Regions from separate parts of the Streptomyces sp. NPDC002787 genome, predicted to be linked through region 1. Evidence: riboswitches for the same ligand, from Rfam matches in the RefSeq annotation. Region 1 holds a riboswitch; each other region holds the start of a gene.
What was found. Region 1 has a riboswitch for cyclic di-AMP ahead of ACWD26_RS32120 (LysM peptidoglycan-binding domain-containing M23 family metallopeptidase). Riboswitches for the same ligand answer to the same signal wherever they lie in the genome.

Region 1 (7,388 bases):
CGACCTCGTCCGGGTCGGTGCCGGGCCGGATGATGTCGTTGCCGCCCGCGCAGAACGAAATGAGATCCGGCGCGAGCTCCAGCGCACGCGGCAGCTGATCCTCGACGATCTGGTCGAGGAGCTTCCCCCGCACGGCGAGATTGCTGTAGGAAAAGTCGCCTTCCGGCACCCGGTCCGCGAGAAGCACCGCGAACCGGTCGGCCCAGCCGACGAACCGCCCATCGGGCCCGGGGTCGCCGACGCCCTCGGTGAAGCTGTCCCCCACCGCCACGTACGACCCGATCATTGCTCTGCTGTCATTCGAATCGTCTGTCACATCGCCCCATGATTCACCTTGGGATGTGACCTACGCGACCGTAATAAAGGCTTGACGCCCGGTGAGATAGACCACGCGTCAAGCCTTGGTCAACTCCGGAATACAGACGCGCTCATCACCGGCCGACCAGCCCCCACACGCGGAAGTCCTCGATCCGGAAGTGACTCCACGTCGTCCGGAACGCGAAGTGCCCACCCGTGTACGGCTCCGGGTCCACGTAGTCGAACACAAGCCGTCCGTTGTTCCACCAGCGCACGGTGGGGCCGTCCGAAACGATCCGTACGCGGTTCGGCTCGTTCGCGACGAGCAACGGCTCGGTGTAGTCGAAGACCAACGGCCGCACACCCGCCTCACCGACGTACCGACGCAGCCGCGTCGTGGTGTTGTAGTTGGCCCCGTAGCCGGAGTAATAGGTCTTCAGGTAGTCGTACTCGGCGAGCGCACCACCTCGCGGGGTGGCGAAGACATCGTCCGGTGAACGCACGTCGACGGCGTTCCAGAAGTTATTGAGGTCGGAGACACGGTCATTGACGCCTCCCTCGGACACGGGCGTGGCCGTGTACTCGATGACGTACGGCCCTTCCAGCCTCCGCTTGAACCACACGGTCGCCCCGGCCGGCACATCGACGTCCAGCACCCCGCCCGAGGCCGTGACCGAGCCACCCCTCTCCAACTCCACGGCCCACCGACCGAGTCCGTGCCGAAATCCGTCCCCGGCGATCAGCCGCCCCCGCCGCCGACGCGACGTCGCACTCGCGACCGCGGCCGGAGCAAGCGCCGCGACAGCGGCACCGGCAGCGAGGACCCCAAAGGCTCTGCGGGTGGCCATGACACTCCTTGTGTAGGTGACCCAGAAGACAGAAAGCGCTTACAGGATCACTCTCTCCCCACGGTCACACCACTGTCGAGACCCCCTCGACCAAGCCACGGCACGCCGAAGGCCGGACCCCCGGGATCAAGGGGGTCCGGCCTGTCACAACCGGCGGGGTGCGAACGAACGCGTCAGCCTCAGACGCCGACGCCCTTCGACCGCAGGTACGCCACCGGGTCGATGTCCGAGCCGTAGTTCGGGGTGGTGCGGATCTCGAAGTGGAGGTGCGGTCCGGTGACATTGCCGGTCGCCCCGGAGAGGCCGATCTGCTGACCGCCGGTCACGGACTGGCCCGCGGAGACGGAGATCGACGACAGGTGGGCGTACTGGGCGTAGTAGCCGTCGGCGAGCTTGATGACGACCTGGTTGCCGTACGCGCCGCCCCAGCCGGCGGAGACGACGGTGCCCGCGCCCACGGCCTTGAGGCTGGTCCCGGTCGGCGCCACGAAGTCGACGCCGGTGTGGTAGCCGCTGGACCACATGCTGCCGGCGGTCTTGTACGCGGTGCCGATGCTGGCGCCCTGGAGGGGCATGCTGAAGCCGGAGCCGTTGGACGACGAGGACTGCCCGCTCGACGTGGAGGTCGACGCCTGGGTGTCCTTCGACTCCTGCGTCGAGGAGCCGGAGGACTTCGACGACTGGGTGGACTTCGACGACTGCGACGGCTGGGTCTTCGCCGACGACTGCGGCGTCCCGCTCGACGGGGCCCGCTCACCGATCGTGAGCTTCAGTCCCGGGTGGATGAGCGACGGGTCGGAGCCGATCGCCTCGCGGTTGTCCGAGTAGAGCTGCTTCCAGCCGCCCTCGACGTCCTGCTCGTCCGCGATCTTCGAGAGGTAGTCGCCGACCTTCACCGAATAGGTCTTGGTCGCCGCCTTCTTGGTGGCGGTCTTCTCCGCCTGCGCGGCCTTCTCAGCCTGCTCGATCCGTGCGCCCGCCTCGGCCGCGGCCTTCTCGGCGGTGATCGTGGCCGTCTTCTCGGAAACGCCGGAGACGGCGGCCGTCGGGGTGGCGGCGTGGGCGCCTGCGGCGCCGATCAGCGGCAGCGCGAGCGCCGCGCCACCGGTGCCGGCGGCGGCGATCGAGCGGGTGAAGCGCTGGGACTTCGGACGGCGGTGCTTACCCTTCGCGGGCATGGCGAATTCCTCTCCGTCGCCTGCGAGGTGAGCTGTCGGGTGCGGACTGGAGATGTCCGGCCGTGCTTGCGCACGGCTTTACCCCTAGCCGTTCCGGAGACCGGAACAGGCGGTACTACCTGTGGGTCCCCCGCTCCTGCCGTGGATCGGGTCGGTACTCGGCTCCGGTCGGCGGCAGGATTGGGCGTCCGTCCGGATTGACGCCGAACGTAAGCGACTTGTGCCCACAGAGACAACCATTGGGACTTCCTGTGCGTCTTCCTCCCTGATCCTTACATCAATTCATGATTACGCTCCGTAAAAGACCGACCTTAATCGTTTTCCAACCGCCCTGGAAACAGTCCGGAATTACATGGACATGACGGCGACAGACGGTCACGAATATGACGCTGCTCACGCACCTACGACCCAGTAGCCTTTATTCCAGGGCGTGTTGGAATTACCGCTCCATTTCGGACAGTTCACTCATGTGCGACGGAGGCGGATAACTGCCGCATCGAAGTCGCCGCGCAGTCCGGTCCGCAATCCGTGATGCGACAGCACGGCACCCCGATACACCTCACCCGTTTCGCGGCACTCATACGTTCCTGCCGGGTCGAGGCCGCGCAGCCGGAGCGGGGCGAGCGGTTCGCCGTAGTGCTGCGCCTGGAGCCAGGCCAGCACGACGACCTCGTCACCGTGCACGTACTGCACGGCGCTCAGCCCGCCCGTTGGCGGCCGCAGCCGGTAGAGGTCGCCTCGCTGCACGACCGGCCGGATCTCCTTGTACAGCTCGACCCAGTCCCGCGCCTCGGCCAGCTCCTCCTCGGTCCACTCGGTCAGGTCCCCGCCGACACCGAGCACACCCGCCATGGCACTGACGAAGCGGAACCGCAGCGAGCTGACCCGGCCGTTGAGCTGGTTGTTCGGGCTGTCGGTGACCCACGCGGCCATGATCCGGGCCGGGTGGATCTGACTGAAGCCGTGCTGGATGGCGAGCCGGTCGAGCGGGTCGGTGTTGTCGGAGGTCCACACCTGGTCCGTCCGGGCCATGACCCCGAGGTCGATACGGCCGCCGCCGCCCGAGCACGACTCGAACGCCACCCCCGGATGCGCGGCCCGCAGCCGGTCCAGCAGGGCGTAGAAGGCCCGCACATGCTCGACCCACAGCTTCTGCGGGTACGACTCCCCGGGCCAGCCGGCGTCCGTGAAGCAGCGGTTGAAGTCCCACTTCACGTAGTCGATCGGCGCACTGGAGAGAAGCGCGTCCAGCCGCTCCCAGAGGTATTCCTGGACGTCCTCGCGCGCCAGATTGAGCACGAGCTGATTGCGCAGTTCCGTCCGCTTTCGACCCGGTTGGAACTGCGCCCATTCCGGGTGCGCCCGGTACAGCTCACTGTCCGGATTGACCATTTCCGGCTCGACCCAGATGCCGAACTGCATCCCGAGTGCGTGCACAGAGTCGGCGAGCGGCTTCAGCCCCTTCGGGAAGCGATCCGGATTGGGCGTCCAGTCGCCGAGCCCGGCCCGGTCGCTCGTACGCGCCCCGAACCAGCCGTCGTCCACCACGAACAGCTCGACCCCCATGGCCGCCGCCCGCCGCGCGAGGGCCCCCTGCTGTTCCTCGGAGATGTCGAACTCGGTGGCCTCCCAGGAGTTGAAGAGCACCGGCCGGTCCTGGTCCGCTTCCGGGATGACGTACGTCCGCTGATACGCGTGCCAGGCTCGGCTCGCCCCGCCGAAACCACCGTCGCTCCACAGGCCGGCGAAGACGGGCGTGGTGAACGTCTCGCCCGGCTCCAGCCGCAGCAGACCGGACTCGTCGTATCCGGCGCCGCCGGTGATCTGCACGCGCGCGTCCGGGAGTTGGGCGACCGCGATCCGCCAGGACCCCGACCAGCCGAGGGCGCAGCCGTAGACCTCGCCGCGCTCCTCGGTGGCGTCCGTGTCGAGGGCGACCCAGGGCAGATGCTGGTGCCCGGTGTGCCCGCGCCGGCTGCCGATGATCTTCTCGCCGTAGGTGAGGTCCCCACGCACCAGCCGGGACTCGGCCGCCCACCGCCCGTGCAGCTGGGACAGCCGCCAGGCCTCCTCCTCGCGAGGCGGCAGCGTCCAGGTCGCCGAGTCGGCCCGCAGCAGCTCCACCGCCGGCCCGTCGTTGGCCAGGGTCACCCAGCGCTCGATCACGTCGTCACGCATCCGGTAGTGCAGCGTGATCCCGAGGCCGTCGTCGGTGAATTTCAGCCGCAGCTCGTCGCCGTCGGCCTCGTACGAGCGGAAGCTCCACTCGGTGCCGCGCCGCTCGTCCGTGCGCACGGAGAGCGCGGGGCGCGTGAAGCGGGGACCGCCCTCGACGGGGTACTCCTCATGGCCGTCGACCGGGGCCTCGAACGGCCAGTACGGCAACTGCTGCCTGGCGGCCAGCTCCTCGGCGTCGGCGAGCGCGATCCGGGGACCCCAGTGCAGGTGCAGCAGCTCGTCGTTCTCCGTGAGCCGCAGGGCATAACTGCTCCTGGGCCCCGCGAGAAGCCACGTCCGGCTGTCTGCGCCGATTTCCAACATCAAGCCCCCACAGATTCGAACAGGTGCGATCGGGCTTCAACATCATCGCAGGTCGTCGCGGGCGCTCGACGGCACCTGTGGACAACCGCCGACAAGTCCTTCGCGACGGCTGTGGACAAAGGCCGACGAGCCGTCCACGGCGTCTGTGGACAACTCATTGGCGTACGCACCCATGTCGTATCGTCAAGTGCGCGCCTCGGTGTCGAGTGCGCGTCCGTCGACGATCGGCGCCGACGGGCGGATGGGAGGAGCCCCAGTGACGCAGCAGGTCCCGTCGACCGAGCCCGAGCTGACCGGAGTGCGCAACTTCCGCGATGTGGGTGGTCTGCCGACCGTGGACGGCCGTCGGGTGCGCCAAGGGGTGCTGTTCCGCAGTGGCCACCTCGCCCACGCGACCGACGAGGACGCCGCGTTTCTGGCCTCCCTGGGCCTGCACACGATCTTCGACTTCCGCAACACGGCCGACCAGAAGCTGGAGGGCCCGGACGTCGAGCTGCCCGGCGTGCTCAATGTGAACCTGCCGTTGAGCGACCCGGCGGACGGCGCCGAGTTCTGGAGGATGGTCCGCGACGGCGACCTGGACCAGCTCCGCGCACTGCTGGACGACGGCAAGGCGGCCGGCCGGATGATCGCCTCCTACCGGACGATCATCAAGCACCGCACGGCCGAGCACTCCCGGGTGCTGCACGCGCTGGCCGAGGACAGCGTGCCCGTGCTGATGCACTGCGCGGCGGGCAAGGACCGCGCGGGTCTCTCCATCGCCATCACCCTCCTCACCCTGGGCGTCGAGCGCGAGGCCATCGTCGCCGACTACCTGGAGTCGAACGCCAAGCACCGCCGCTACAAGGTGCACCGCAGCAGCACCTCCGCGAACGCCTACTCCCCGGAGGTCATGGAGCTGCTGAGCCCGCTGTTCGACGCCCGCGCCGAGTACCTCCAGGCGGCCTTCGACACGGTCGAGGAGACCTGGGGCGATGTGGACACCTATCTGGAGCGGGGCCTGAAGGTGACCCCCGAGATGCGGGAGCGGCTGCGCGAGCGCCTGCTCGACTAGGAGCCAGGGCCCGCCCGCCGACCGCGCGGCTACTGCTTGGCACCCACCTCGAACAGCAGGTAGATGAAGGCGGCGAAGACATGGCCGACCGCGATGTAGATGATGAGCCGCACCCACAGGGCGCGGGGGAACTTCTCTTCCAGGTCGGTCATGGGGTCTCTCCCGGGGTGGTCGGCCCGAGGCACAGTGCGGCGGTCGGGCTCTGCAGCAGGGTGTGGACGAACAGCAGGTCGGCGCCGCCGTGGTCGGCGGCGGCGATGCGGTGCGGGGTCAGCGAGTCGAAGTGCGCGCTGTCGCCGGGCGCGAGCAGGTGCGCGCTGTCCCCGAGGCGCAGCCGCAGCCGCCCTTCGAGGACGTAGAGCCACTCCTCGCCGGGATGCACGCGCACGATGTCGCCCTGCGAGCCGTGGGGCACATGGACGCGCAACGCCTGCATCCCGCGCCCGGGCGCGCCCGCCTGCCAGTACGTCCAGCCGCCGGCCCTGGTGGGCTCCATGTCGGACGCGCGGAGCACGGCGTCCCGTTCGGCGACGGTCTCGCCGAGCAGCTCCGAGACGGTCGTACCGTAGATACGGGCCAGCGCCAGCAGCATCGGCAGCGACGGCTGGCGCCGCCCGGTCTCCAGCCGGGAGAGGTGCGCGGGCGACAGTCCGGCGGCGCGGGCCGCGGCCTCCAGGGTGAGGGAGGCCCGGCGGCGCAGGGCCCGCAGCTGCGGGGCGACGGCGGGCAGTTCCTCGTCCGGCGAGGGCTCGGGAGGGTTCGTACCCCGGGAAGGGCTCATGCCCTCCATTCAGCCCGAGCTTTACCTCTGCGGCAAATCTCTTGCCTCAGAGGCAAAGCGGTCTCGCTCCGCGCTAACGGTCGGCCACGGCCTGCTTCACCAGCGTCTTGCCGAAGTCCCACATCAGCCCGCCCCCGCTGTGCGCGTCGTCCATCACCTCGGTGAACGCCGCGACGAACCGGTCCACCTCCCGCTCCCCGATGACCAGCGGCGGGATCAGCTTGATCACCTCCAGGTGGTCTCCGGAGACCTGGGTGAGGATGCGGTGCCGTCGCAGCAGCGGCACGACGACCATCTGGGCGAAGAGTCCCTTGCGGGCCGCCTGGAGCATCGTCCAACGGCCGCGGAGCTTCAGCGACTTGGGCCTGCCGAACTCGATTCCGATCATCAGCCCCCGGCCCCGCACGTCCGCGAGCAGCTCGTACTTGTCGACCAGGGCGGTGAGCCGGCTCTTCAGCAGATCGCCCGTGGCCCGGGCGCCCGCCACGATCTGCTCGTTCTCCATGACCGAGAGGACGGCGAGGCCGGCGGCCATGGCCTGGGCGTTGGAGCCGAAGCTCGCCGAGTGCACGAGGACGCGGTCCATCGACGAGTAGACCTTCTTGAAGATCCATTCCTTGCCGAGGGTCGCCCCGACCGGGACATAGCCGCCGGAGAGCGCCTTCGCCACACAGACCAGGTCCGGCTCG
Region 2 (7,388 bases), on a different contig from region 1:
TTTTTCGCTCTGAGCCGACACCCCTCCCCCCACCATACGTACGTCCTGTACATTTTTTACAGAAGTCGATCAGAGGAGGCATTTCCCATGCCCGCGAACCGACCGTCGGCCCGCCATGTGCTGCCCGAGTTCACCGAGCGCACCAGTGCGGGTCACCGAACGATGGATCCGTACTCGAAGCTGCTGGAAGAACGGATCGTGTTCCTCGGGACGCAGATCGACGACACGTCCGCGAACGATGTGATGGCGCAGTTCATGCACCTCGAGTACCAGTCGCCGGACCGGGACATCTCGCTGTACATCAACTCGCCCGGCGGCTCGTTCAGCGCGATGACGGCGCTCTACGACACGATCCGATTCGTCACCTGCGATGTGGAGACGATCTGTCTGGGCCAGGCCGGGCCGTCCGCCGCGGTGCTGCTGGCGGCGGGCACACCGGGCAAGCGGTTCGTGCTGCCGGGGGCGCGCGTGCTGATCCACCAGCCGGCGTCGGCCGACCGGATCGAGGGGCAGGCGAGCGATCTGGCGATCCGGGCGGCGGAGTTGACGCGCAACCGCCGGAAGCTGGAGGAGATGCTCGTACGGCACACGGGGCAGAGCCCCGAGCGGATCAGTGCCGACATCGAGCGGGACACGTTCCTCGACGCCGAGGCGGCGGTGGAGTACGGACTGGCCGATCGGGTGATCCCGAGCCGTAAGACCTCGCGCACGCTCCCCGGCGCGAGGTGAGGCGTCGATGCTCCCACCCGAACTGCCGCCGCTGCCCGCGCTCACGCGCGCCGAGGCGGAGCTGATCGACCGTTACCTGGACGCGGTCGACCTCCTCGGCCGGATCAATCCGGCCCGCCCGGGCGACACGTACCGCGGGTTGCGCGCGGCGCAGGCGCTCGTCGCCAAGGCGATCGCTCTGCGCGACGCGCTCGAACTGATGCACAGGCGCGGTGAGAACGAGGTGCACGCCCCAACCCTCGCGCGGGCCCTGAGAGTTCTCGACGGCGAGCGCCGGGCGGCCCGTGTCGCGCTGCCGCCGGAGCCGGAGGACTCACCGGCCTGAACCGATCCCCGGCCGCTCGCCGTATTACTGACGGGGCGTCCGGCCCGGGTACGCACCCTCCGGACGGCCTAGCACGATCGACCCATCGGCCCATACGTCCAAAGAACCTGTGAAGTTGCGCGATCTGGCCACCGAACTGACGGAATGCATTATTCCGGTGCTGGTGCGGACCTCCTCGGCCACGTGGACACACCTACCGAAATCGTCCTGTCCACCCGAACGGGCGAGTGGTGAGTAAGACCACAAATCCCCGATTCCGTTGGGATTTTCGGACTTCCGTGCGTCAAGATCCCTTCCTGACGACAAGCCCCCGCCGCAGCGGCGGGGCGATCCGGGTGGACGCCGAGTCCTGCCGCCGCCCGGATGACCGGTCGACAGGATTGCATCGGCAGGAGTGGAGGACCCAAGCACGACGGGTCGCCGGAACGGTCACGCCATGACCGGGCCGAGCAGCCCTTGGGGTGAAGCCGCGTCAGCGGCCGGGCAACTTTGTCAGCCCGAATCCGACAGGTCATCCTTCACAGGCGGCTGACGAAGGGTTGCGCATGACTGCGCTGAATCGTGTCCCGTCGCTGTTGACCCGGGCCGGCACGGCCTCGGCTCTGACCATCGCCGCTGTCAGCGGCAGCATCGTGGTCCCGGGCGTCGCAGCCGACGCCGAGGCCGCCACGGTGGCGTCGAAGGCACTCAAGGTCGCGGCTTCCAAGAAGGGCTCCCCTTACAAGTACGGCGCCACGGGCCCAGGCAGGTTCGACTGCTCAGGGCTGACGCTGTACTCGTTCAAGAAGGCGGGCAAGAAGCTGCCCCGTACTGCCCAGCAGCAGTACAACAAGACGAAGCACATCTCCGCGAGCAGCCGCAAGCTCGGAGACCTCGTCTTCTTCCACTCGGGCTCGAACGTCTACCACGTCGGTATCTACGCGGGGAAGGGAAAGATCTGGCACTCGCCGAAGACGGGTGACGTCGTCCGGCTGCAGAAGATCTGGACGAAGAGCGTCTGGTACGGCCGGGTCCGCTGACCCACCGTCGGGGGGCGGCGGCGGAACGCACGGCCGCCCCCCGGCCTGCTCCTCACCCGCCCCCCGGGTCGCTCTTCCGCGCCCCTTGCACAGGGGCGTACCCCCGGCCGAACTGGTTACTCGTTCAGTCATGGCCGACGAAAGCACCCGCCCCGCCCGCAACGAGACGCCCCTCGAACGCGCCGACCGTAACTTCGCCGAGTTGCTGCAGGAGTTGCGGGTCACCCAGACAGGGGTGCAGATCCTCTTCGCGTTCCTGCTGACGCTGGCCTTCACACCGCGCTTCCCGGACCTGGACTCCGTACAGCGCGCCACCTACGTCACCACCCTGCTGCTGGCGGTCCTCGCGGCGACGCTCTTCACCGCCCCGGCCGCCCTGCACCGGCTGCTCTTCCAGCAGAACGCCAAGCCCACCATCGTCCAGGTCTCGTCCCGGCTGGCCACCGTGGGCCTGGGGGTGCTGATGCCGGCCTTCGCCGGGTCCGTGATGCTCGTCGTGGACGTGACGCTCGGCCGGACGGCCGGGATCATCGCCGGGGTCGGCACGCTCCTCGGGTGTCTGTTCCTGTGGGCCGTGCTCCCGAAGCTGGTGGGACGCTCCGAGCGCAACGGCAGCACGAGGACGCCGCGTCAGGACGGGACGGTCCCCGCCCCCCGGGGTCAGGACTCCGTCACGGCTCCTGCGGACCACCTGTCCTGACCGGCTGTACGGGGACCGTCCACGGCAGCTCGATCGCCACCGTCTTACCGCCCTCCCGTGTGGGTCTGATGCTCAGCCTGCCGCCGCACTCGGCGGTCAGCCAGCGGATGATGACCATGCCCCTGCCGTTGTCCTGCTGGACGGCGGCGGGCAGGCGCTTGGGAAAACGTGGATGGCTGTCGGTGACGCCGATGCGCAGGTGCTCGTCCCGGTCGAGCGCGATGTCCACGGTGAACGTGGGCGACTGACCGAGTGTGTGCTGGACGGCGTTGGTGGCGAGTTCGGACACGATCAGGCGCACGGTGTCCGCGATGTCCGTGTCACCCGGCAGGCCCCATTCGGCCAGCACGGTGGTGACGTAGTTCCGGGCAGCGGGCACCGAGGCGGGATCGCTCGGCAGAGTGACGGATGCTTCCTGGTGATCTGCCATGGCGAGGCGTCCCTTTCCCACGGGACCGGTGTCCGACAGGGAGCGGATGGTTCGACTACGGTCCCGGACTGGTGCTTCGCGCCAGACTGCCACTACCTGGGCCGTCACGGGCGGCGATCCACCAAGATGTGCATATATCTGTCGCTCGAAGCGGTGAACTCTCCGACGGCCGACCGTATTTGGCAGGGGTCTTCGTCCATCCTCTGTCGTCACCCCGACTTCGCTCGCCGGGCGGAAGGAGAAACCCATGCAGTACGGTCCGGCGGTGCGCCGCCGCAAGCTCGGTGCCGAGTTGCGTGTCCTGCGCACCCGTTCCCGTCTCACGAGCATCGAGGCGGCCCGTCTCGTGGGCTGGCACCAGTCGAAGGTGAGCCGGATCGAGACGGGCGCCAGCGGGGTGAAGCCCGGGGACGTACGCAAGCTACTGGACGCGTACGGGGTCGACGACTCCGAATTACGGGAGGTGCTCCTGGCTCTGGCGGGCTCCGAGGACGGGAGCGGGCGGCACAACTGGTGGCACGCCTACCGGGGCGTGCTGCCGCCGACGTACCGCGATTTCATCAGTCTGGAGTCACAGGCCGGCGGGATGCGGACGCTGGAGACGTCGGTGGTGCCGGGGCTTCTGCAGATCCCCGAGTACGCCCGGGCGGTGACGCGGGCCGCGCTGGACGGGCTGGAAGACGACAAACTCGACGCGCTCGTGGAGGTACGGCTCGCCCGCCAGGACGTCCTGCGCGGGGATCCGCCGTTGAAGCTCAGCGCCGTGCTCGACGAGGGGGTTCTGCGGCGGGAGGTCGGCGGTCCCGAGATCATGGCTCGCCAGCTGAGGCGTCTGGTCGAGGCGGCGGCCCTTCCCCAGGTGCGACTGCAGGTGCTGCCGTTCGCTGCCGGGGCGTATATCGGCATCACCGGCCCTTTCGTAATTTTCTCATTTAGGAGCACTTCCGATCTGGACGTGGTTGTTCTCGACCACTTGACGAGTAGCCTCTACTTGGAGCGGAAAGAAGACCTCAGGGCTTATGTCGAGGCCTTCAACGCCCTTCAGATCCACGCCCTTTCGCCCGAGGACTCGTTGGATTACATCGCCGGGCTGGCCGACGGCTAGTCGACGGCGCGTAAGGAGGCACCATGTCTGCACCGCCTCGGAAGGTATCCACCAGTACCGACCTGCACGGTGTGTGCTGGCTGCGCAGCAGCCACAGCGTGGCGGCGAACAACTGTGTGGAGACGGCCCGTCCCGGGCCCGGCCGCTGGGCCGGGCTCGTGGCCGTGCGCGACTCGAAGAACACGGCGGGGCCCGCCCTGCTGTTCGACCCCGAAGCCTGGGAGGGATTCATCACCACGCTTCGGTGACCACCACCGACAGCGTTCGTACTTCCGCTTACGGCGACGCTCGGCCGGGACGCCGACTCACGGTCGCGTATCGCCGATGATCCCCACGGCTCGGTCGATCTGTTCCCGCGTGAGATCCGCGCGGGCGGTCAGCCGCAGCCGCGACACGCCGTCGGGGACGGACGGTGGGCGGAAACAGCCGACGGCGAGACCCGCCGCCCGGCAGTCCGCCGCCCACCGCACCGCCTGATCCGGAGACGGCGCGCGTACGGACACCACGGCGGCGTCGGGCCGCACCGCTTCATGGCCCGACGCCGTCAGCCGTGTGTGCAGCTCCCGCGCCACCCAACGGGCCCGCGCGGCACGCTCCGGCTCGCGGCGCAGCAGCCGGAGCGCGGCGAGCGCCGCACCCGTCGCGGCCGGCGCCAGGCCCGTGTCGAAGATGAACGTACGGGCCGCGTTGACCAGGTGGTCGATCACGTGCGCCGGGCCGAGGACGGCGCCGCCCTGGCTGCCCAGCGACTTGGACAGCGTGACCGTCACGACGACGTCGGGGTCACCCGCGAGCCCCGCCGCGTGGGGCGCGCCCCGGCCCCCGTCACCCAGGACGCCGAGTCCGTGGGCGTCGTCCACGACGAGCCCGGCACCGTACTCCCGGCAGGCGGCGGCCAGCCGGGCCAGTGGGGCGGCGTCGCCGTCCACGGAGAAGACCGTGTCGGAGACGGCGAGGGCAGGCCCCCGGCCCGCCGTGCCCAGGGCCTTGCGGACGGCGTCGGGGTCCGCGTGGGCGACGACCTGGGTGGTGCCCCGGGCCAGCCGGCAGCCGTCGATCAGGGAGGCATGGTTGCCCGCGTCCGAGACGACCAGGGAGCCGTGCGGCGCGAGCGCGGTGACGGCGGCGAGGTTGGCGGCGTAGCCGGAGGAGAAGACCAGGGCGGCCTCGAAGCCGCAGAAGTCGGCCAGTTCCCGCTCCAGCTCGCCGTGGAGCTCGGTGGTGCCGGTGACGAGCCGGGAGCCGGTGGCCCCGCCGCCCCACCTGCGCGCGGCCTCGGCGGCACCCTCGGTGATCTCGGGGTGCCGGGCGAGACCCAGGTAGTCGTTGCTCGCGAGGTCCAGGAGCGGCGAGTCGGCGGGGCGGGGGCGCAGGGTGCGTACGAGCCCGGCCCGGCGGCGCGCCGACGCCTGCTCGTCGATCCAGCCGAACGCCATGGGTCCTCCGGGGTGGTGTGGGCAGCCCACGGCGCCGGGGCTGTCCTGGACAGCGCGGCGGGGGCTTTTGTAGGCAGTGCACAGACACTAGTGGCACCGTCGGCCGCCCACGATGTGGCGATACCCACACCTCGATCCCACTCTGTTGTCCGAAGCCTCCTTGGCCGGGAGCGGTCCCGTAGGACAGGATCGGCTCTCATGGACCTGCTGAACACGCTGGTGGACAAGGGGCTCCGGCGCGAGCCGCTGAGCCGTGCCGAGGCGCTCGCCGTCCTCCGCACCTCCGACGACGAGCTGTTGGACGTGGTGGCCGCGGCCGGAAAGGTGCGCAGGCACTGGTTCGGGCGACGGGTGAAACTGAACTATCTCGTCAACCTCAAGTCCGGGCTGTGCCCCGAGGACTGCTCCTACTGCTCCCAGCGGCTGGGCTCCACCGCCGGCATCCTCAAGTACACCTGGCTGAAGCCCGACCAGGCGTCCGAGGCCGCCGCCGCCGGGCTCGCCGGTGGCGCCAAGCGGGTCTGTCTGGTGGCTTCCGGGCGCGGCCCGACCGACCGGGACGTGGACCGGGTCTCCGACACCATCAAGGCCATCAAGGACCAGAACGAGGGCGTCGAGGTGTGCGCCTGTCTCGGTCTGCTCTCCGACGGCCAGGCCGAACGCCTGCGCGAGGCGGGCGCGGACGCCTACAACCACAACCTCAACACGTCCGAGGCGACGTACGGCGAGATCACGACGACGCACACCTACGCCGACCGCGTCGACACCGTCCGGAAGGCGCACGCGGCGGGTCTGTCGGCCTGCTCGGGGCTCATCGCCGGGATGGGCGAGAGCGACGAGGACCTGGTCGACGTCGTCTTCTCCCTCCGTGAACTGGACCCGGACTCGGTGCCGGTCAACTTCCTGATCCCGTTCGAGGGCACCCCGCTCGCCAAGGAGTGGAACCTCACCCCCCAGCGCTGTCTGCGGATCCTGACGATGGTGCGGTTCGTCTGCCCGGACATCGAGGTGCGGATCGCGGGCGGCCGCGAGGTCCATCTCCGCACGATGCAACCGCTCGCCCTGCACCTGGCCAACTCGATCTTCCTCGGCGACTACCTCACCAGCGAGGGCCAGGCCGGCAAGGCCGACCTGGAGATGATCGCGGACGCCGGTTTCGAGGTGGAGGGCGCCGACCAGGTGACGCTGCCGGAGCATCGGGCGACCGCGTCCGCCGGCGGCTGTGGGTCCCGCGAGAGCGCCGGGTGCGGATCGCACGAGGCCGCGGGGTGCGGATCCCACGACGGCGCCGGGTGCGGGTCGCACGAGGGCGGTGGCGTGTGCGGTCCCGCCGCGGAAGCGCCGGCCGGCGAGGCCCGTACGGACCTGGTCGCCGTACGCCGTCGGGGCGCCGGAACCGATCTCGCGCCCAATGCCTGATCTGCCCCACCTGAGCGTGCCCCGTTTGCTGGAGCTCGACCGGCGGCACGTGTGGCATCCCTACGGGCCCATGCCGGGCCGGCAGGAACCGCTCGTCGTGGAGTCGGCGAGCGGGGTCCGGCTGAAGTTGGCCGACGGCTCGGGCGAGCTGGTCGACGGCATGTCGTCGTGGTGGTCGGCGATCCACGGCTACAACCACCCCGTCCTCAACGAGGCGGCGCGCGA
Region 3 (7,388 bases), on a different contig from region 1:
GAACCGACCCTTCCTCCCGGCCTGTGGATAACTTCGGAGGTCGTCCGTGACGTGGGTTACGTTCGTGGGGTGAACGCAAACCGCCCCGACGGCGCTCCCGACACCACGGCCGCGGCCTCCGCCGACGAGACCGCCCCCGGCCGAGTCGTCCTGCTCACCACCAGCCACCGTGTCGCGCCCGGCCTGCTCTCCTGGCCCGCCTGGCGAGCGCTCCACGGGGCCGACCGCGTCCTCTGCGCGGACGAGGCGCACCCCCAGCTCCCCTATCTGCGCGAGGCCGGCATCACGGTCGAGCAGGCGACCCCGACGGCCGAGGAACTGGTCGACACCTGCGCCGGCGACCGCACGGTGGTCGTCGTGGCGACCGCCGAGGGCGAACCGCACCTCACCGACGGCCTGGCCCGCCTCGCCGGCTCCGGCCGCGTCCGCATGCCGTCCCTGGAGCTCCTCCCCGCCTCCTACGACCTCCCCGGCGCCCGCCTCCTCGACCTCGTCCAGGTCATGGACCAGATCCGCGCCGAATGCCCCTGGTCCTCCCAGCAGACCCACAAGGGCCTGGCCAAGTACGGCATCGAGGAGGCCTACGAACTCGTCGAGGCCATCGAGGAGGGCGACCGCGACGAACTCCGCGAGGAACTGGGCGACGTCCTCCTCCAGGTCGTCTTCCACTCCCGCATCGCCGAGGACGACCCCGACACCCCCTTCTCCATCGATGACGTCGCCGCCGGCATCGTCACCAAACTCATCCACCGCCACCCCCACGTCTTCGGCGACGAAACGGCCACCACCCCGGAGGAGGTCAAGGCCCACTGGCTCCGCACCAAGGCCGTCGAGAAGCGGCGCGAGTCGGTGACGGACGGCATACCCCTCGGCCAGCCGGGACTCGCCCTCGCCGCCAAGCTCTCCTCACGGGTACGGACGGCAGGCCTGGACGTCCCCCTCCCCACGGGCGAGGGCGCCGGATACGAGCTCCTGGCGCTGGCGGTGCGGGCGGAGGCCGCCGGCGTCGATCCGGAGGCGGCCCTCAGGGCTGCGGCGCGGACCTACAGGGACGCGGTGCGGGCTGCCGAGGGACTGGACGCTTAGTACGGTTGACCTCACGGCTGGTTGCGACGCGGGGGCGTGTGTGGACCGCGCAGGACCTGGAACCCGTGCCGGACGAGGTGTGTGGCTGTTGCCGGACGAGGCCGAGGCAGGTGCGCCGATTGGGCGTGGAGCCGTACTGGACGCGGCCCGGGCGGCGCTGCATACGCGTGTCGAGGCGGGAGAAGCGCCCTTGATCTTCGCCTTGGCCGAGCGCACAGGGGGTGACGAGCGGCAGGAACTGCTGCGCAGGGCGGCGGACGCGGGACACCCACAGGCGGCCGAGGAGTGGGCGGAGCACCTGCTGCACACCGGGGACGAAGCGGGGCACTGAGGTATCTGGAAGCCGCGGCGGAGAGCGGAAGTGTCAGCGCCGCGCGCGAGGCGGGACGGGTACACCGGGAGCGCGCCAAGCGGTGCTGCGCAGGGCCGCCGAGACCGGTGACAGTGATGCCGCGCGCCAACTGGGTGACCTGTTGTTCGGAAGCGGCGACGACGACGAGGCGTGGAATCTCTACCTGACCGCGACCATTTTCGGCAACGCCCAGGCCGCGCTGAGCATGGGCAGGTGGCACCTCAGGTGGAACGAGGGCGAGGTGGCCCAGGCCTGGCTGCGACGCGCGGTGGACGCGGGCAGCCGGACGGCGGCGGAAATGCTGCAGCACGCGCAGAACCCGCCCCAGACCTTGGCGGAAGCCGAAGAGCACTTCGAGGACACCGACGGCTACCCCTTGGACTGCGCCCACCACGGCCTCGTACTCGAGAAGCAGGGGCGGCTCACGGAAGCGTGCGCGCAGTACGTGGAGGGCTACGAGGCCGGCGACTCCTATGCCGCCTATCGCCTTGCCGTCCTGTTGCACAAACAGGGCACGTTCGACGAGGCCAGGCGCTGGTGCCGCAAGGCCGCCGACATGGGTTACCCGCGTGCGCTGACGGCACTCGACGGGACCTCGGAGACTCCGGCTACCGTCGGGGAGTGACCAACCAGCCCCACCCCGGCCCCGCGGCGCCCCCCGACCTCTTCACCTGGGAGTTCGCCACCAACCCCTACCCGGCGTACGCCTGGCTCCGCGACCACGCCCCCGTGCACCGCACACAACTCCCCAGCGGGGTGGAAGCCTGGCTGGTCACCCGCTACGGCGACGCCAAGCAGGCCCTCGCCGACGCGCGCCTGTCCAAGAACCCGGCGCACCACGACGAGCCCGCGCACGCCAAGGGCAAGACCGGCATCCCCGGTGAGCGCAAGGCCGAGTTGATGACGCATCTGCTGAACATCGATCCGCCGGATCACACGCGACTCCGCCGCCTCGTCTCCAAAGCGTTCACGCCCCGACGGGTCGCGGAGTTCGCCCCCCGCGTCCAGGAACTCACCGACCACCTCATCGACCAGTTCGCGCAGAAGGGCGAGGCCGACCTCATCCACGAGTTCGCCTTCCCCCTCCCCATCTACGCGATCTGCGACATGCTCGGCGTCCCCCGGGAGGACCAGGACGACTTCAGGGACTGGGCCGGGATGATGATCCGGCACGGCGGCGGCCCCCGCGGTGGCGTCGCGCGATCGGTGAAGAAGATGCGCGGCTACCTCGCCGACCTCATCCACCGCAAACGGGACGGTCTCACCGAGCATCCGACCCCCGGCGAAGACCTCATCTCCGCGCTCATCCGCGCCTCCGACCACGGTGAGCACCTCACCGAGAACGAGGCCGCGGCGATGGCGTTCATCCTGCTGTTCGCCGGGTTCGAGACGACCGTCAACCTCATCGGGAACGGCACGTACGCCCTCCTCACCCACCCCGAGCAGCGCGCCGGCCTCCAGGCATCCCTCGTCGCCGGGGAGACCACGCTGCTCGAAACCGGCGTCGAGGAACTCCTCCGCTACGACGGCCCCGTCGAACTCGCCACCTGGCGCTTCGCCACCCAGCCCCTCACGATCGGCGGGCAGGCCATCGCCCCCGGCGACCCCGTCCTCGTCGTCCTCGCCGCGGCCGACCGTGACCCGGCCCGTTTCCACGACCCCGACACCCTCGACCTCTCCCGCCGCGACAACCAGCACCTCGGCTACGGCCACGGCATCCACTACTGCCTCGGCGCCCCCCTGGCCCGCCTCGAAGGTCAGACGGCCCTGGCCACGCTCCTCACCCGCCTCCCGGACCTACGACTCGCGGCGGACCCGGCTGATCTGAGGTGGCGCGGCGGGCTCATCATGCGTGGATTGCGCACGCTTCCGGTGGCATTCACTCCGCGCGAGCGGCCCGTAGCAGTACCCCGATCCACGCCAGAAAATGACACACCCTCAAGTCTGTGATCTTCACGTGATCTGCGCTGCATTGACTTGTGACAACTGATCAACTGTCGATACGTTCACACGTCAGTGCGAAGGAGTCACCACATCCCTCGCGCAGGTCACTGCTGTCGCGTGAAAGGCAACCGCATGCTCTCCGGGACCGGTCGTCACCGTCGCCCCCGCCAGGCTCCGGCCCTCCTCGTCGCGGCCGGGGTGACCGGCTCGGCCATCGCGATCCCACTCCTCGGCGCCACCGGCGCGAGCGCGGCCAGCGGAACCACCTGGGACCAGGTGGCGGAGTGCGAGAGCGGCGGCTCCTGGAGCGCGGACACCGGCAACGGGCGCTACGGCGGCCTCCAGTTGACGCAGGAGAACTGGGAGACGTACGGCGGCCTCGACTACGCGACGAGCGCCGACCAGGCCAGCCGTTCGCAGCAGATCGCGGTCGCCGAGAGGGTGCTCGCCGACCAGGGCGTCGGCGTCTGGTCCACCTGTGGCGTGCTCCACAACCTCGCCGGCGACTCCGGCTCCGCCGATGTGGACCCGGGGGGCGCGGGCGACTGGACGAAGTCCGACGATTCCTCCAGTTCGTCCAATACTTCCAGTTCCTCCGGTTCGCCGGATTCGTCTTCTTCGGCTGGATCGACCGGATCGACCAAGTCGGCTGATTCCGCCGACTCCACCGACTCCACCGACTCCGGCGACTCCACCGGCTCCAACGATCCGAAGCGCTCCAGCGGCTCCGGTGACTCCGCTGACTCCAGCGGTTCTGGCGAATCATCCGATTCATCGGAATCGTCCGCGCATGTCAATGAAGGGTCCACCAAGGCCGCCTCGGGCGCCGACTCCGACGATTCCGCGAAGTCCGGCACCGACAACTCGGACGACTCGTCTCAGAGTGGCGGCTCCTCCACGGTCGACGGCAGTGAAAGCAGCGCCGGTCGTCACCGTGGCGCCAGTGCCTCCGAGGGTGCGGGCGCCGCCGACGGCTCGCGCGCCGATTCCTCACCCTCCGGCCGTCACGCCTCCCGTGGCGGCGACGCGGCCCGCGAGGCCGTGGAGGGCTCGTACACCGTCCGTGCGGGCGACAATCTGACGGGCATCGCGAACTCGCTCGGACTCGACGGCGGGTGGCGGGAGCTGTACGCCGAGAACGAGGGCACGGTCGGAACTGACCCGGACCTTATCCTTCCCGGTCAGACCCTCGAAGTCGGTGCCGAAACGGGCGAAAAGTAGCGGGAGTTCGGGTTGGGGTTCGCCCCTGAATGCCCGATTTGATCTCGGTGGGAGATGAATCACAGACCCCCTGATCGGCTTTGAAATTCGGCGAATCACGTGTTTACGGTCGTGACCGCTCGCCACAGCGGGCCCCTGCGGTCGGCACGCCGAATCCTGCCAACGGCCGTATGGGAACAGTCGTCGCGTCAAGCGCCGTAGGCAGGAGCGGGGGACCCAAGGTAAGTGCCGGGTCCGGAAGTTGAGGCCCTTCGGGGTCGCACGACCGGAACCGGCTCGGGGTGAAGCCGCGCGACGTGAGCCGAAAGGCGAGCGAGCGCGGCCGGGCAACTCAACCGGCCCGAACCCGACAGCTCACCTCGCAGGCGTCGGTGAGGGGATCACTCCATGCTGTTTTCCAGCAAGGGCAAGCACCGCCGCCCGTCCAAGGCCGCCCGTGCCATCGCCGTCGCCGGTGTCACCGGCGCCGCCGCCGTCGCGGCTCCGCTGATGGCCGCCGGCAGCGCCTCCGCCGCCACCGCCTCCGAGTGGGACGCCGTCGCCCAGTGCGAGTCCGGCGGGAACTGGTCCATCAACACCGGCAACGGCTACTACGGCGGTCTGCAGTTCTCGGCCTCCACCTGGGCCGGGTACGGCGGTACGAAGTACGCCTCCACCGCCGACCAGGCCAGCAAGGCGCAGCAGATCGAGATCGCCGAGAAGGTCCTCGCGGGTCAGGGCAAGGGCGCCTGGCCGGTCTGCGGCAAGGGCCTGTCCGGTGCCTCGTACAGCGGTGCCGCCGCCTCCGGCAGTGGCTCCTCGAACTCGAACTCCGGCTCGAACTCCGGTTCCTCCTCGCAGGAGAGCACCCAGAAGAGCACTCAGGAGACCCGCGCCTCCCGCTCCTCCGAGCGCGCCACCGTCGAGACCCCGACCGGCAAGAAGGTCAAGAAGGGTGACGGCGAGTACAAGGTCGTCAGCGGTGACACCCTCAGCGCCATCGCCGAGAAGAAGAACGTCAAGGGTGGCTGGGAGAAGCTCTACGAGCTGAACAAGGACATCATCGACGACGCCGACTTCATCTACCCGGGCCAGCAGCTCCACCTGAGCTGACCCTGCATGGCCGGACCGGATGTGGCCGGGCTGAGCTGGGCCGAAAAACAGGCCGCTCCCCAGCTGAACCACAGCCCGCTCACATCCGTGTCCTCCATAGTGAAGACCTCGTGAGGGCCGTCCCCCCGTCCCCACGGGCTCCCCGCCTCGGTGCGCATTCCCCCGTACGCACCGGGGCGGGGCTTTTTCCTTCCTGCGGGGCCCATTTCCCTTCCTGTTCACCTCTCCTGTTCACCACGGCTTTGTTCCGGGTGGGAACAATGGATACCGTCTGTCTGTCCATGGGGCGGTCGGTCGAGGACCGAGGGCCCCGTGGCGGTTAGGCTCTAGTCGCCATCGCGTCACATCCCAAGAAGGAGATGCTCGTGCCGTCCATCGACGTCGTCGTAGCCCGGGAAATCCTGGACTCCCGAGGCAACCCCACGGTCGAGGTCGAGGTCGGCCTCGACGACGGCAGCACGGGTCGTGCCGCCGTCCCCTCCGGCGCCTCCACGGGTGCCTTCGAGGCCATCGAGCTCCGTGACGGCGACCCCAACCGCTACCTCGGCAAGGGCGTCGAGAAGGCCGTCCTCGCGGTCATCGAGCAGATCGGCCCGGAGCTCGTCGGCTACGACGCCACCGAGCAGCGCCTGATCGACCAGGCGATGTTCGACCTGGATGCCACCGACAACAAGGGCTCCCTCGGCGCCAACGCCATCCTCGGCGTCTCCCTCGCCGTCGCCCACGCCGCCTCCGAGGCCAGCGACCTCCCGCTCTTCCGCTACCTGGGCGGCCCGAACGCGCACCTGCTGCCCGTTCCGATGATGAACATCCTGAACGGCGGCTCGCACGCCGACTCCAACGTGGACATCCAGGAGTTCATGATCGCCCCGATCGGCGCGGAGTCCTTCTCCGAGGCCCTGCGCTGGGGCGCCGAGGTCTACCACACCCTCAAGAAGGTGCTGAAGACCAAGGGCCTGTCCACCGGCCTCGGCGACGAGGGCGGCTTCGCCCCGAACCTGGAGTCCAACCGCGCCGCCCTCGACCTCATCCTCGAGGCCATCAAGGAGGCCGGCTACACCCCCGGCGAGCAGATCGCCCTGGCGCTCGACGTCGCCGCCTCCGAGTTCTACAAGGACGGCTCCTACGTCTTCGAGGGCAAGGAGCGCTCCGCCGCCGAGATGACCGAGTACTACGCCGAGCTCGTCGAGGCGTACCCGCTCGTCTCCATCGAGGACCCGCTGTTCGAGGACGACTGGGCCGGCTGGAAGATCATCACCGACAAGCTGGGCGACAAGGTCCAGATCGTCGGCGACGACCTGTTCGTCACCAACCCCGAGCGCCTGGCCCGCGGCATCGAGGAGGGCGCGGCCAACGCCCTGCTGGTCAAGGTCAACCAGATCGGTTCGCTGACCGAGACCCTGGACGCCGTCGAGATGGCCCAGCGCAACGGCTTCAAGTGCATGATGTCCCACCGCTCCGGCGAGACCGAGGACGTCACCATCGCCGACCTCGCCGTCGCCGTGAACTGCGGTCAGATCAAGACCGGCGCCCCGGCCCGCTCGGACCGCGTCGCCAAGTACAACCAGCTCCTGCGCATCGAGGAGATCCTCGACGACGCCGCGGTGTACGCGGGCCGCAGCGCCTTCCCGCGCTTCAAGGGCTGAGCCGTCGGCTGACCCGTTAAGGGCCGAGCCCGAGCCAGTCGTACGTA
Region 4 (7,388 bases), on a different contig from region 1:
CTCCGCGTTGGCGCCCGTGCCCCCGACACCGACGACCGTGCCGAGGCCGAACTGGTCGTGGGTGACGCGGTCGCCGACAGCGAGGGAGACCACCGGCTTGTCGTCGGTGCGGCGCGTCGCGAAGCCGGACGCGCCCGAGGCGGAGGACCGGGAGCGCGACGACGACAGCGAGGAGGCGATACCGGCGGCCGGGCCGGAGGACACCGGCGCGGAGGCACCCGTGCGCTTCCACTCCAGATGGGTGGCCGGGATCTCCTCCAGGAAGCGGGACGGCGGGTTGTAGGAGGGCTGGCCCCAGGCGCTGCGCAGTGAGGACCGGGTGAGGTAGAGCCGTTCCCGTGCGCGGGTGATGCCGACGTACGCGAGGCGACGCTCCTCCTCCAGCTCCTTGGTCTGGCCGAGCGCGCGCATGTGGGGGAAGACGCCGTCCTCCATGCCGGTCAGGAAGACGACCGGGAACTCCAGACCCTTGGCGGTATGGAGGGTCATGAGCGTGATGACGCCCGAGCCGTCCTCCTCCTCGTCCGGGATCTGGTCGGAGTCGGCGACCAGGGCGACCCGCTCCAGGAAGTCGGAGAGCCCGGCGGATGTCGTACCCGCCGCCTCGCCCTCGCCTTCCGCGGCCCCGGACTCCTGCTCGAACTCCAGGGCGACGGCGGCGAGTTCCTGGAGGTTCTCGATGCGGGTCTCGTCCTGCGGGTCGGTGGAGGCCTGCAACTCGGCCAGATAGCCGGTGCGTTCGAGAACGGCTTCCAGGATGGTCGCCGGTCCGGCCCCGGATTCGACGACGGTCCGCAGGTCCTCCATCAGCGTGTTGAACCGCTTGACGGCGTTGGTCGACCGGGCCGCCATGCCGTACGCCTCGTCGACGCGCTTCAGGGCCTGTGGGAAGCTGATCTTCTCGCGCTGCGAGAGCGCGTCGATCATGGCCTCGGCGCGGTCGCCGATGCCGCGCTTCGGCACGTTCAGGATGCGGCGCAGCGGGACCGAGTCCTCCGGGTTGGCGAGAACACGCAGATACGCGAGGACGTCACGGACCTCCTTGCGCTCGTAGAAGCGGACCCCGCCGACGACCTTGTAGGGCAGGCCGACACGGATGAAGACTTCTTCGAAGACACGGGACTGGGCGTTCGTACGGTAGAAGACGGCGACGTCTCCGGCCTTCGCCTCGCCCGCGTCCGTCAGTCGGTCTATCTCGTCGGCGACGAACTGGGCCTCGTCGTGCTCGGTGTCGGCGACGTAACCGGTGATCTGGGCGCCCGCGCCCGCGTTGGTCCACAGGTTCTTGGGGCGGCGGGACTCGTTGCGCTCGATGACGGCGTTGGCCGCGCTCAGGATGGTCTGGGTGGAGCGGTAGTTCTGCTCCAGCAGGATCGTCGTCGCGTCCGGGTAGTCCTCCTCGAACTGGAGGATGTTGCGGATGGTCGCGCCGCGGAAGGCGTAGATCGACTGGTCGGCGTCACCCACGACGCACAGCTCGGCCGGCGGCACGTCCCATTCGTTGGGCGGTACGTCCACAGGGTGCTCGGAGGTACCGACCAGCTCTTTGACCAGCGCGTACTGCGCGTGGTTGGTGTCCTGGTACTCGTCGACGAGGACGTGGCGGAAGCGGCGGCGGTAGTGCTCGGCGACATCAGGGAAGGCGCGAAGCAGATTGACCGTCGTCATGATCAGGTCGTCGAAGTCGAGCGCGTTCGCCTCGCGGAGGCGGGACTGGTAGAGCGCGTAGGCCTGGGCGAGGGTCTTCTCGAAGCCGTCGGAGGCCTGGGCGGCGAAGTCCTCCTCGTCGATCAGCTCGTTCTTCAGGTTCGAGATCTTGGCGCTGAAGGACTTGGGCGGGAAGCGCTTCGGATCGAGGTCCAGATCACGGCATACGAGCGCCATCAGCCGCTTGCTGTCGGCGGCGTCGTAGATCGAGAAGGAGGACGTGAAGCCGAGCTTCTTCGACTCCCGCCGGAGGATCCGTACGCACGCGCTGTGGAAGGTCATCACCCACATCGCGTGGGCGCGCGGTCCGACGAGCTGCTCGACGCGCTCCTTCATCTCGCCCGCGGCCTTGTTGGTGAAGGTGATCGCGAGGATCTGCCCCGGGTGGACATGCCGCTCGCCGAGCAGATGGGCGATGCGGTGGGTGAGCACACGGGTCTTGCCGGAGCCGGCGCCGGCCACGATGAGCAGGGGGGAGCCGGCGTGCACCACCGCCGCACGCTGGTTCTCGTTCAGCCCGTCGAGGAGCGCCGCCGCGTCGAGGGCGGGGCGGGGGGCGCCGTCGCGGTAGTACGCGTCCCGGTCCGGTGGCACGTCGAACTTCCCGCCGAACAGATCGTCCGGAACCGACTCCGTTCCGTGATCGTCCTCGGGCGGCGGCGGGGGCTCCTCCTCATGGCCGCGGGGGGCCTGGAGGTCCGCCAGGAAGCTGTCGTCAAAGAGGCTGCTCATCGCTCTCCGAGTCTAGGCGCCCCCACTGACAGCGCGGGGCCGCCCCGGGAAGTCCGCACCCGCCCACCCACCGTACCCAACCCGCGACGGTGAGCGATCGAGCGTATCGCCTGTCGCGCCGAAGAGGCTAAGGTCACGAAAACGTATCGGGCATATCGAACATCAACCTTCACACGGGCCACACGAGTTGGCTAGCTTTTTCTTCTGGGCCGTACGACCCAACCGGCGAACGTCGCCGGGCCGCACGACCTCCGCCGAGTCCGGTACGCCTTTTCGTCGGCAGCCGGAGCCGGGGACCCACCGATCCTCTGGGGTGAATCGACCCGACCGCCGCTCGCGGTGAGGGGCGTAGGGCAAACCTTCCGAAGCTTGCGCCCGAACCCGACAGCTAACTCGGTAGGCGGACAACGGAAGGAGACGCCGAACCATGGCGCCGCACCGCAAGCCGCGTCCGACCGGCCGGACGCGCGCGGGCATACGCACCCCCGCTCTCGCCACCGCCGCCCTCACCTCCGTGGCGCTGCTCTCCCAGACGGCCACCGCCGCGCCCTCGACCGAGGACAAGCCGAGCCTGGAGGAGGTCGAGAAGAAGGTCGACGACCTCTACCGCCAGGCCGGGTCGGCGACCGAGAACTACAACGCGGCCAAGGAGAAGACGACCAAGCAGAAGAACAAGGTCGACACCCTCCTCGACGACGTCGCCAAGCGCACGGAGAAGCTCAACGAGGCGCGGGAGGAGCTGGGTTCGTTCGCGGCCGCCCAGTACCGCACGGGCGCGGCCACCCCCGACCAGGCCTCGCTGCTGGTGGCGGACGACCCGCAGGCCTACTTCGACCAGAACCAGCTGATGGACCGGCTGACGGACCGCCAGAAGGGCGCCGTCGACGGGTACATCACGCAGCAGGCCGAGGTGACGGAGCAGCGCCAGGAGGCGAGCGACAGCCTCGAACAGCTCACCGAGTCACAGAACACCCTCAAGGCCCGCAAGGCCAAGGTCCAGGCGAAGCTCGCCGAGGCCCGCGAACTGCTCTCCACCCTCACCGCCGAGGAGCGGACCCGGCTCGCCGCGATCGAACAGCGCGAGCGGGAGGAGGCCGAGCGCAAGGCGGAGGAGCTCGCGCGGCAGCAGGCGGCCGCCCAGGCGCCTGCGCAGGCGACGCCCCAGGAGACCCAGGAGAGCCAAGGGAGGCAGGAAGCCCAGGGAGGCACGGGGACGGTCCAGGAGGACACGTCCACCGGCTCCGAGACCGCGGCCCCGGCCGAGGACGCCACCTACGCCTCGAAGGCCGCCAAGGCCCTCGCCTTCGCCCGCGCGCAGATCGGCAAGCCGTACGTCTGGGGCGCCACCGGCCCCGGCTCCTACGACTGCTCCGGCCTCACCCAGGCAGTCTGGAAGGCCGCCGGCGTCGACCTCCCCCGCACCACCTACGACCAGGTCACCGCCGGCACGACCGTCTCCCTCACCAACGCCAGGCCCGGCGACCTGATCTTCTTCTACGACAACATCGGCCACGTCGGCCTCTACATCGGCAACGGCATGATGATCCACGCCCCGAAGCCGGGGGCGTACGTCCGCGAGGAGTCGGTCTTCTACGACGGGGAGTCGTCGATCCACAGCGTGGTGCGGCCGGCATGACGGCAGGGTTCAGGGGGCGCGAGGGCTCGGGCCCGGTGAGCCGTCAGGTCCAGAGCACCGCGATGAAGATGTTCACGGTCGTCAGCGCGCCCACCAGCCCGAACAGCGGCTTCTCCACCGTCTCCTCGTCCCGTTTCACGTAGACCAGCCCCAGGATCACGATCAGCAGGGCCAGCTTGATGCCGATCTTGATGTTGTTGACGGGCTGGTCGTCGGCCTGGTTGAGGCCGACGAGGAGCGCGCCGGTGACGAGCATGGTCAGGGCGCCGTGGAGCATCGCGGGGACGAAGCGGGCGGTGTCCTGGCCCATGGCCTTCATCTGGGTGAGGAAGCCGCCCAGGAGGGAGGCGATGCCGATGATGTGCAGGGCGACGAGGATGTGGATGAGTACGTCCATGCGCGGAGCCTATTGAGGGGGCTGTGCTCCGTCGGGACCGGGGCGGGCGCCTGTGCCGGGGTTCGCGCCAGTGCCGGGCCGGGTGCCGGAGGGTGCTTCGCGGGATCCGTTCCAACCGGAACAACCTTGCATATATGCGCTCCATAGCACCACCGCACTCCCGTCTGGTCCGAAATCGCCGCATCGGTCATCGCAGAGCGTGAAGCCCGCGGCACCAGGACGGGATCACGGTCACATACGGTCACCTCATGGTCGATGCGCGCCACTTCCGTACAACGCGTTACCGGCCCACCACGCCCAGGTTTAGCGTCCTCCAGCAGGTGACCGGCTCCCCACCGCCGCCCGGGCCAGGGGCGGCAGTCGGCCACCACCGCCGAGAAGGTCCGGCGGCGTCCCGCTCCCCCTGTGCGGGCCGCCGCCGGACGCGTAACCGCTCCCCCAGGCGGTCCGTACGGACAGACCGATGTTCGTACAACGGACGGCGGTCGTACGGAGAGGACGTGGAGTCCACGTGGCAGCGCACCGCAAGCCCAGACAGCGCTCGCTCGGCGGCCATACGGTCCGCACCGCCGCGACGTTCGCCCTCGCGAGCGCGGCGACCGCGACGGGTTTCGACGGCACCGGGCACGCCGATCCACAGCTCACGCCTGAGCAGGTCAAGGCGAAAGTGGACAAGCTGTATCAAGAGGCGGAGGTCGCCACCGAGAAGTACAACGGCGCGAAGGAGAAGGCCGACAGGGCGCAGGAGAACCTCGAAGAGCTGCGCGACCAGGCCGCCCGCCGGACGGAACGGCTCAACTCGGCGCGGGACGAACTCGGCACGCTGGCGGCGGCGCAGTACCGGAGCGGGAGCATCGACCCCTCCTGGCAGCTCGCTCTCTCCAGCGATCCGGACCAGTACCTGGACGGCGCCGCCCTCATCGAGCGGGTCGGCAGCCGCCAGGCGGCGGACGTGTCGAGCGTACGGAAGCAACTGCTGGAGATCGAACGGCTGCGTGGGGCCGCCCGCGTCGAACTGGGCACGCTCAAGACCCGGCAGACGGAACTCAGGCGACACAAGAAGACGGTCACCTCGAAACTGACCAACGCGCGACAGCTGCTCGGCCGGCTCCCCGCCGAGGACCGGGCACGGCTCGACACCGCGGGCAGCGCCCCGGGGCACGCCTCACGCTCCTCCGCGTCGTCCCAGCGCGCCCTCACCGGCCCGGTCTCGCCCACGTCCTCCACCGCCGAGGCCCCCAACTACCGCGCCGCCGCGGCCATCTCCTACGCCTACACCAAGATCGGCAGCCCGTATGTCTGGGGCGCCACCGGCCCCAACGCCTTCGACTGCTCCGGCCTCACCCAGGCCGCCTATCGCTCCGCCGGCATCTCGCTCCCCCGCACCACCTACTCCCAGATCAACGCCGGCCAGCGCGTCGCCCGCTCCGAACTCCGCCCCGGCGACCTCGTCTTCTTCTACTCCGGCATCAGCCACGTGGGCATTTACATCGGCAACGGCCAGATGATCCACGCCCCGAACCCATCCGCCCCGGTACGCGTGGCCCCACTCGACGAAATGCCGTTCGCGGGGGCGACGCGGGTGGCTTGAGCGACGCGCGTGGCTTGCCTGCGCAAGCGGCTCGGCACCGCCGCTACGGCCGGCTGCCGGCACGTCAGAACAAGGACGACCTCGTCCTGCTCGCCGACGACGCCGTGTGGGACGAGATCCCCCTGCCCGACTCGCCGTCGACGAGGGGGCGGGCATCACCGAGCCCGAGTCCGACCTCGCCGCAGCCAGCGTCTTTCAGTTGAGCCCCCGGGCGCGGCTGCGGTGGCGGTGTGGGTGAGGTCCGGAGGGGGTGGTGTGGGTGTCACACCAAGCGTCGTGCCGTCGCCCACCTCGTCAGCTCATGCCGGTTGGAGAGCTGCAACTTCCGTAGCACGGCGGAGACATGGGATTCCACCGTCTTCACCGAGATGTAGAGCTGCTTGGCGATCTCCTTGTACGCGTAGCCACGGGCGATGAGACGCAGTACCTCGCGCTCTCGCTGGGTGAGCCGGTCGAGGTCCTCGTCGACGGGTGGGGCGTCGGTGGAGGCGAAGGCGTCGAGGACGAAGCCGGCCAGACGCGGGGAGAAGACAGCGTCGCCGTCCTGGACCCGGAAGATCGAGTCGACGAGGTCGGAGCCGGTGATCGTCTTGGTGACATAGCCCCGCGCGCCGCCCCGGATCACCCCGATCACGTCCTCCGCCGCGTCCGACACGGACAGGGCCAGGAAGCGGACGGGCTGCTCGCTGTCCGCCATCAACGCCGAACAGCGACGCAGGACCTCGACGCCACCGCCGCCGGGCAGGTGCACATCGAGGAGCACCACCTCCGGCCGCGTGCTCGTGATCACCGAGACCGCCTGGTCGACGTCGGGCGCCTCCCCGACCACCTCCACGCCCGTACGGTCCGTCTGTCCGATCTCGGCCTGCACTCCCGTACGGAACATACGGTGATCGTCGACCAGCACGACCCGGACATGCCGCCCGGGCCCGGAGACCCCGGCCGGGCCTGCCACTCCGGAGTCGCCGGCCGCAGAGGCTCGGTCGGGCTCACTGGCCTCATTGGACTCGCCGGCTTGATTTGGCTCGCTGGACAGGTCGGGCTCGCGGGCCCCGCCTTCGACCGACCCGGTGCCCCGCGCGGCCGGGCCTCCCTGGTCGCCGCCCGGGCCCGTGCCCGAACCGCCCTGCACGGCAAGGTCGTTCGCCCCGTTCGCGTCGCTCATGACGTCGTCTCCGCCCTCTCCATCTCCAACTCGACCTCCGTGCCGCCGTCCGGTACGGCGCGGAGCCGTGCCGTACCCCCGTTGCGCTCCATGCGGCCGATGATCGATTCTCTGACGCCCATACGGTCGGCGGGTATCGCGTCGAGGTCGAAGCCGGGGC

Region 2: it holds a riboswitch for cyclic di-AMP, as region 1 does, so the genes downstream of both, ACWD26_RS37940 (C40 family peptidase) here and ACWD26_RS32120 (LysM peptidoglycan-binding domain-containing M23 family metallopeptidase) in region 1, are expected to answer to the same signal.
Region 3: it holds a riboswitch for cyclic di-AMP, as region 1 does, so the genes downstream of both, ACWD26_RS34875 (transglycosylase family protein) here and ACWD26_RS32120 (LysM peptidoglycan-binding domain-containing M23 family metallopeptidase) in region 1, are expected to answer to the same signal.
Region 4: it holds a riboswitch for cyclic di-AMP, as region 1 does, so the genes downstream of both, ACWD26_RS09180 (NlpC/P60 family protein) here and ACWD26_RS32120 (LysM peptidoglycan-binding domain-containing M23 family metallopeptidase) in region 1, are expected to answer to the same signal.

The regions. Positions count from the first base shown of each region.
Region 1 is NZ_JBSFVC010000026.1:122,215-129,602, forward strand. It holds gene ACWD26_RS32110 (SGNH/GDSL hydrolase family protein) at 1-286, opposite strand, end outside; gene ACWD26_RS32115 (DUF6250 domain-containing protein) at 432-1,145, opposite strand; gene ACWD26_RS32120 (LysM peptidoglycan-binding domain-containing M23 family metallopeptidase) at 1,325-2,323, opposite strand; cyclic di-AMP (ydaO/yuaA leader) riboswitch at 2,328-2,486, opposite strand; gene ACWD26_RS32125 (alpha-galactosidase) at 2,789-4,864, opposite strand; gene ACWD26_RS32130 (tyrosine-protein phosphatase) at 5,121-5,918, shown strand; gene ACWD26_RS32135 (DUF6126 family protein) at 5,948-6,070, opposite strand; gene ACWD26_RS32140 (helix-turn-helix domain-containing protein) at 6,067-6,699, opposite strand; gene ACWD26_RS32145 (aspartate aminotransferase family protein) at 6,773-7,388, opposite strand, start outside.
Region 2 is NZ_JBSFVC010000039.1:29,049-36,436, reverse strand. It holds gene ACWD26_RS37950 (ATP-dependent Clp protease proteolytic subunit) at 88-729, shown strand; gene ACWD26_RS37945 (hypothetical protein) at 737-1,054, shown strand; cyclic di-AMP (ydaO/yuaA leader) riboswitch at 1,426-1,596, shown strand; gene ACWD26_RS37940 (C40 family peptidase) at 1,600-2,073, shown strand; gene ACWD26_RS37935 (DUF6328 family protein) at 2,204-2,773, shown strand; gene ACWD26_RS37930 (ATP-binding protein) at 2,745-3,203, opposite strand; gene ACWD26_RS37925 (helix-turn-helix domain-containing protein) at 3,451-4,308, shown strand; gene ACWD26_RS37920 (DUF397 domain-containing protein) at 4,332-4,556, shown strand; gene ACWD26_RS37915 (8-amino-7-oxononanoate synthase) at 4,614-5,744, opposite strand; gene bioB (biotin synthase BioB) at 5,943-7,163, shown strand; gene ACWD26_RS37905 (adenosylmethionine--8-amino-7-oxononanoate transaminase) at 7,156-7,388, shown strand, end outside.
Region 3 is NZ_JBSFVC010000031.1:38,806-46,193, forward strand. It holds gene ACWD26_RS34850 (nucleoside triphosphate pyrophosphohydrolase) at 70-1,086, shown strand; gene ACWD26_RS34855 (hypothetical protein) at 1,277-1,417, shown strand; gene ACWD26_RS34860 (hypothetical protein) at 1,500-2,063, shown strand; gene ACWD26_RS34865 (cytochrome P450 family protein) at 2,060-3,388, shown strand; gene ACWD26_RS34870 (transglycosylase family protein) at 3,515-4,603, shown strand; cyclic di-AMP (ydaO/yuaA leader) riboswitch at 4,787-4,986, shown strand; gene ACWD26_RS34875 (transglycosylase family protein) at 4,991-5,695, shown strand; gene eno (phosphopyruvate hydratase) at 6,061-7,341, shown strand.
Region 4 is NZ_JBSFVC010000005.1:252,474-259,861, reverse strand. It holds gene pcrA (DNA helicase PcrA) at 1-2,439, opposite strand, end outside; cyclic di-AMP (ydaO/yuaA leader) riboswitch at 2,682-2,857, shown strand; gene ACWD26_RS09180 (NlpC/P60 family protein) at 2,867-4,075, shown strand; gene ACWD26_RS09175 (hypothetical protein) at 4,119-4,472, opposite strand; gene ACWD26_RS09170 (NlpC/P60 family protein) at 4,984-6,063, shown strand; gene ACWD26_RS09165 (LuxR C-terminal-related transcriptional regulator) at 6,326-7,228, opposite strand; gene ACWD26_RS09160 (ATP-binding protein) at 7,225-7,388, opposite strand, start outside.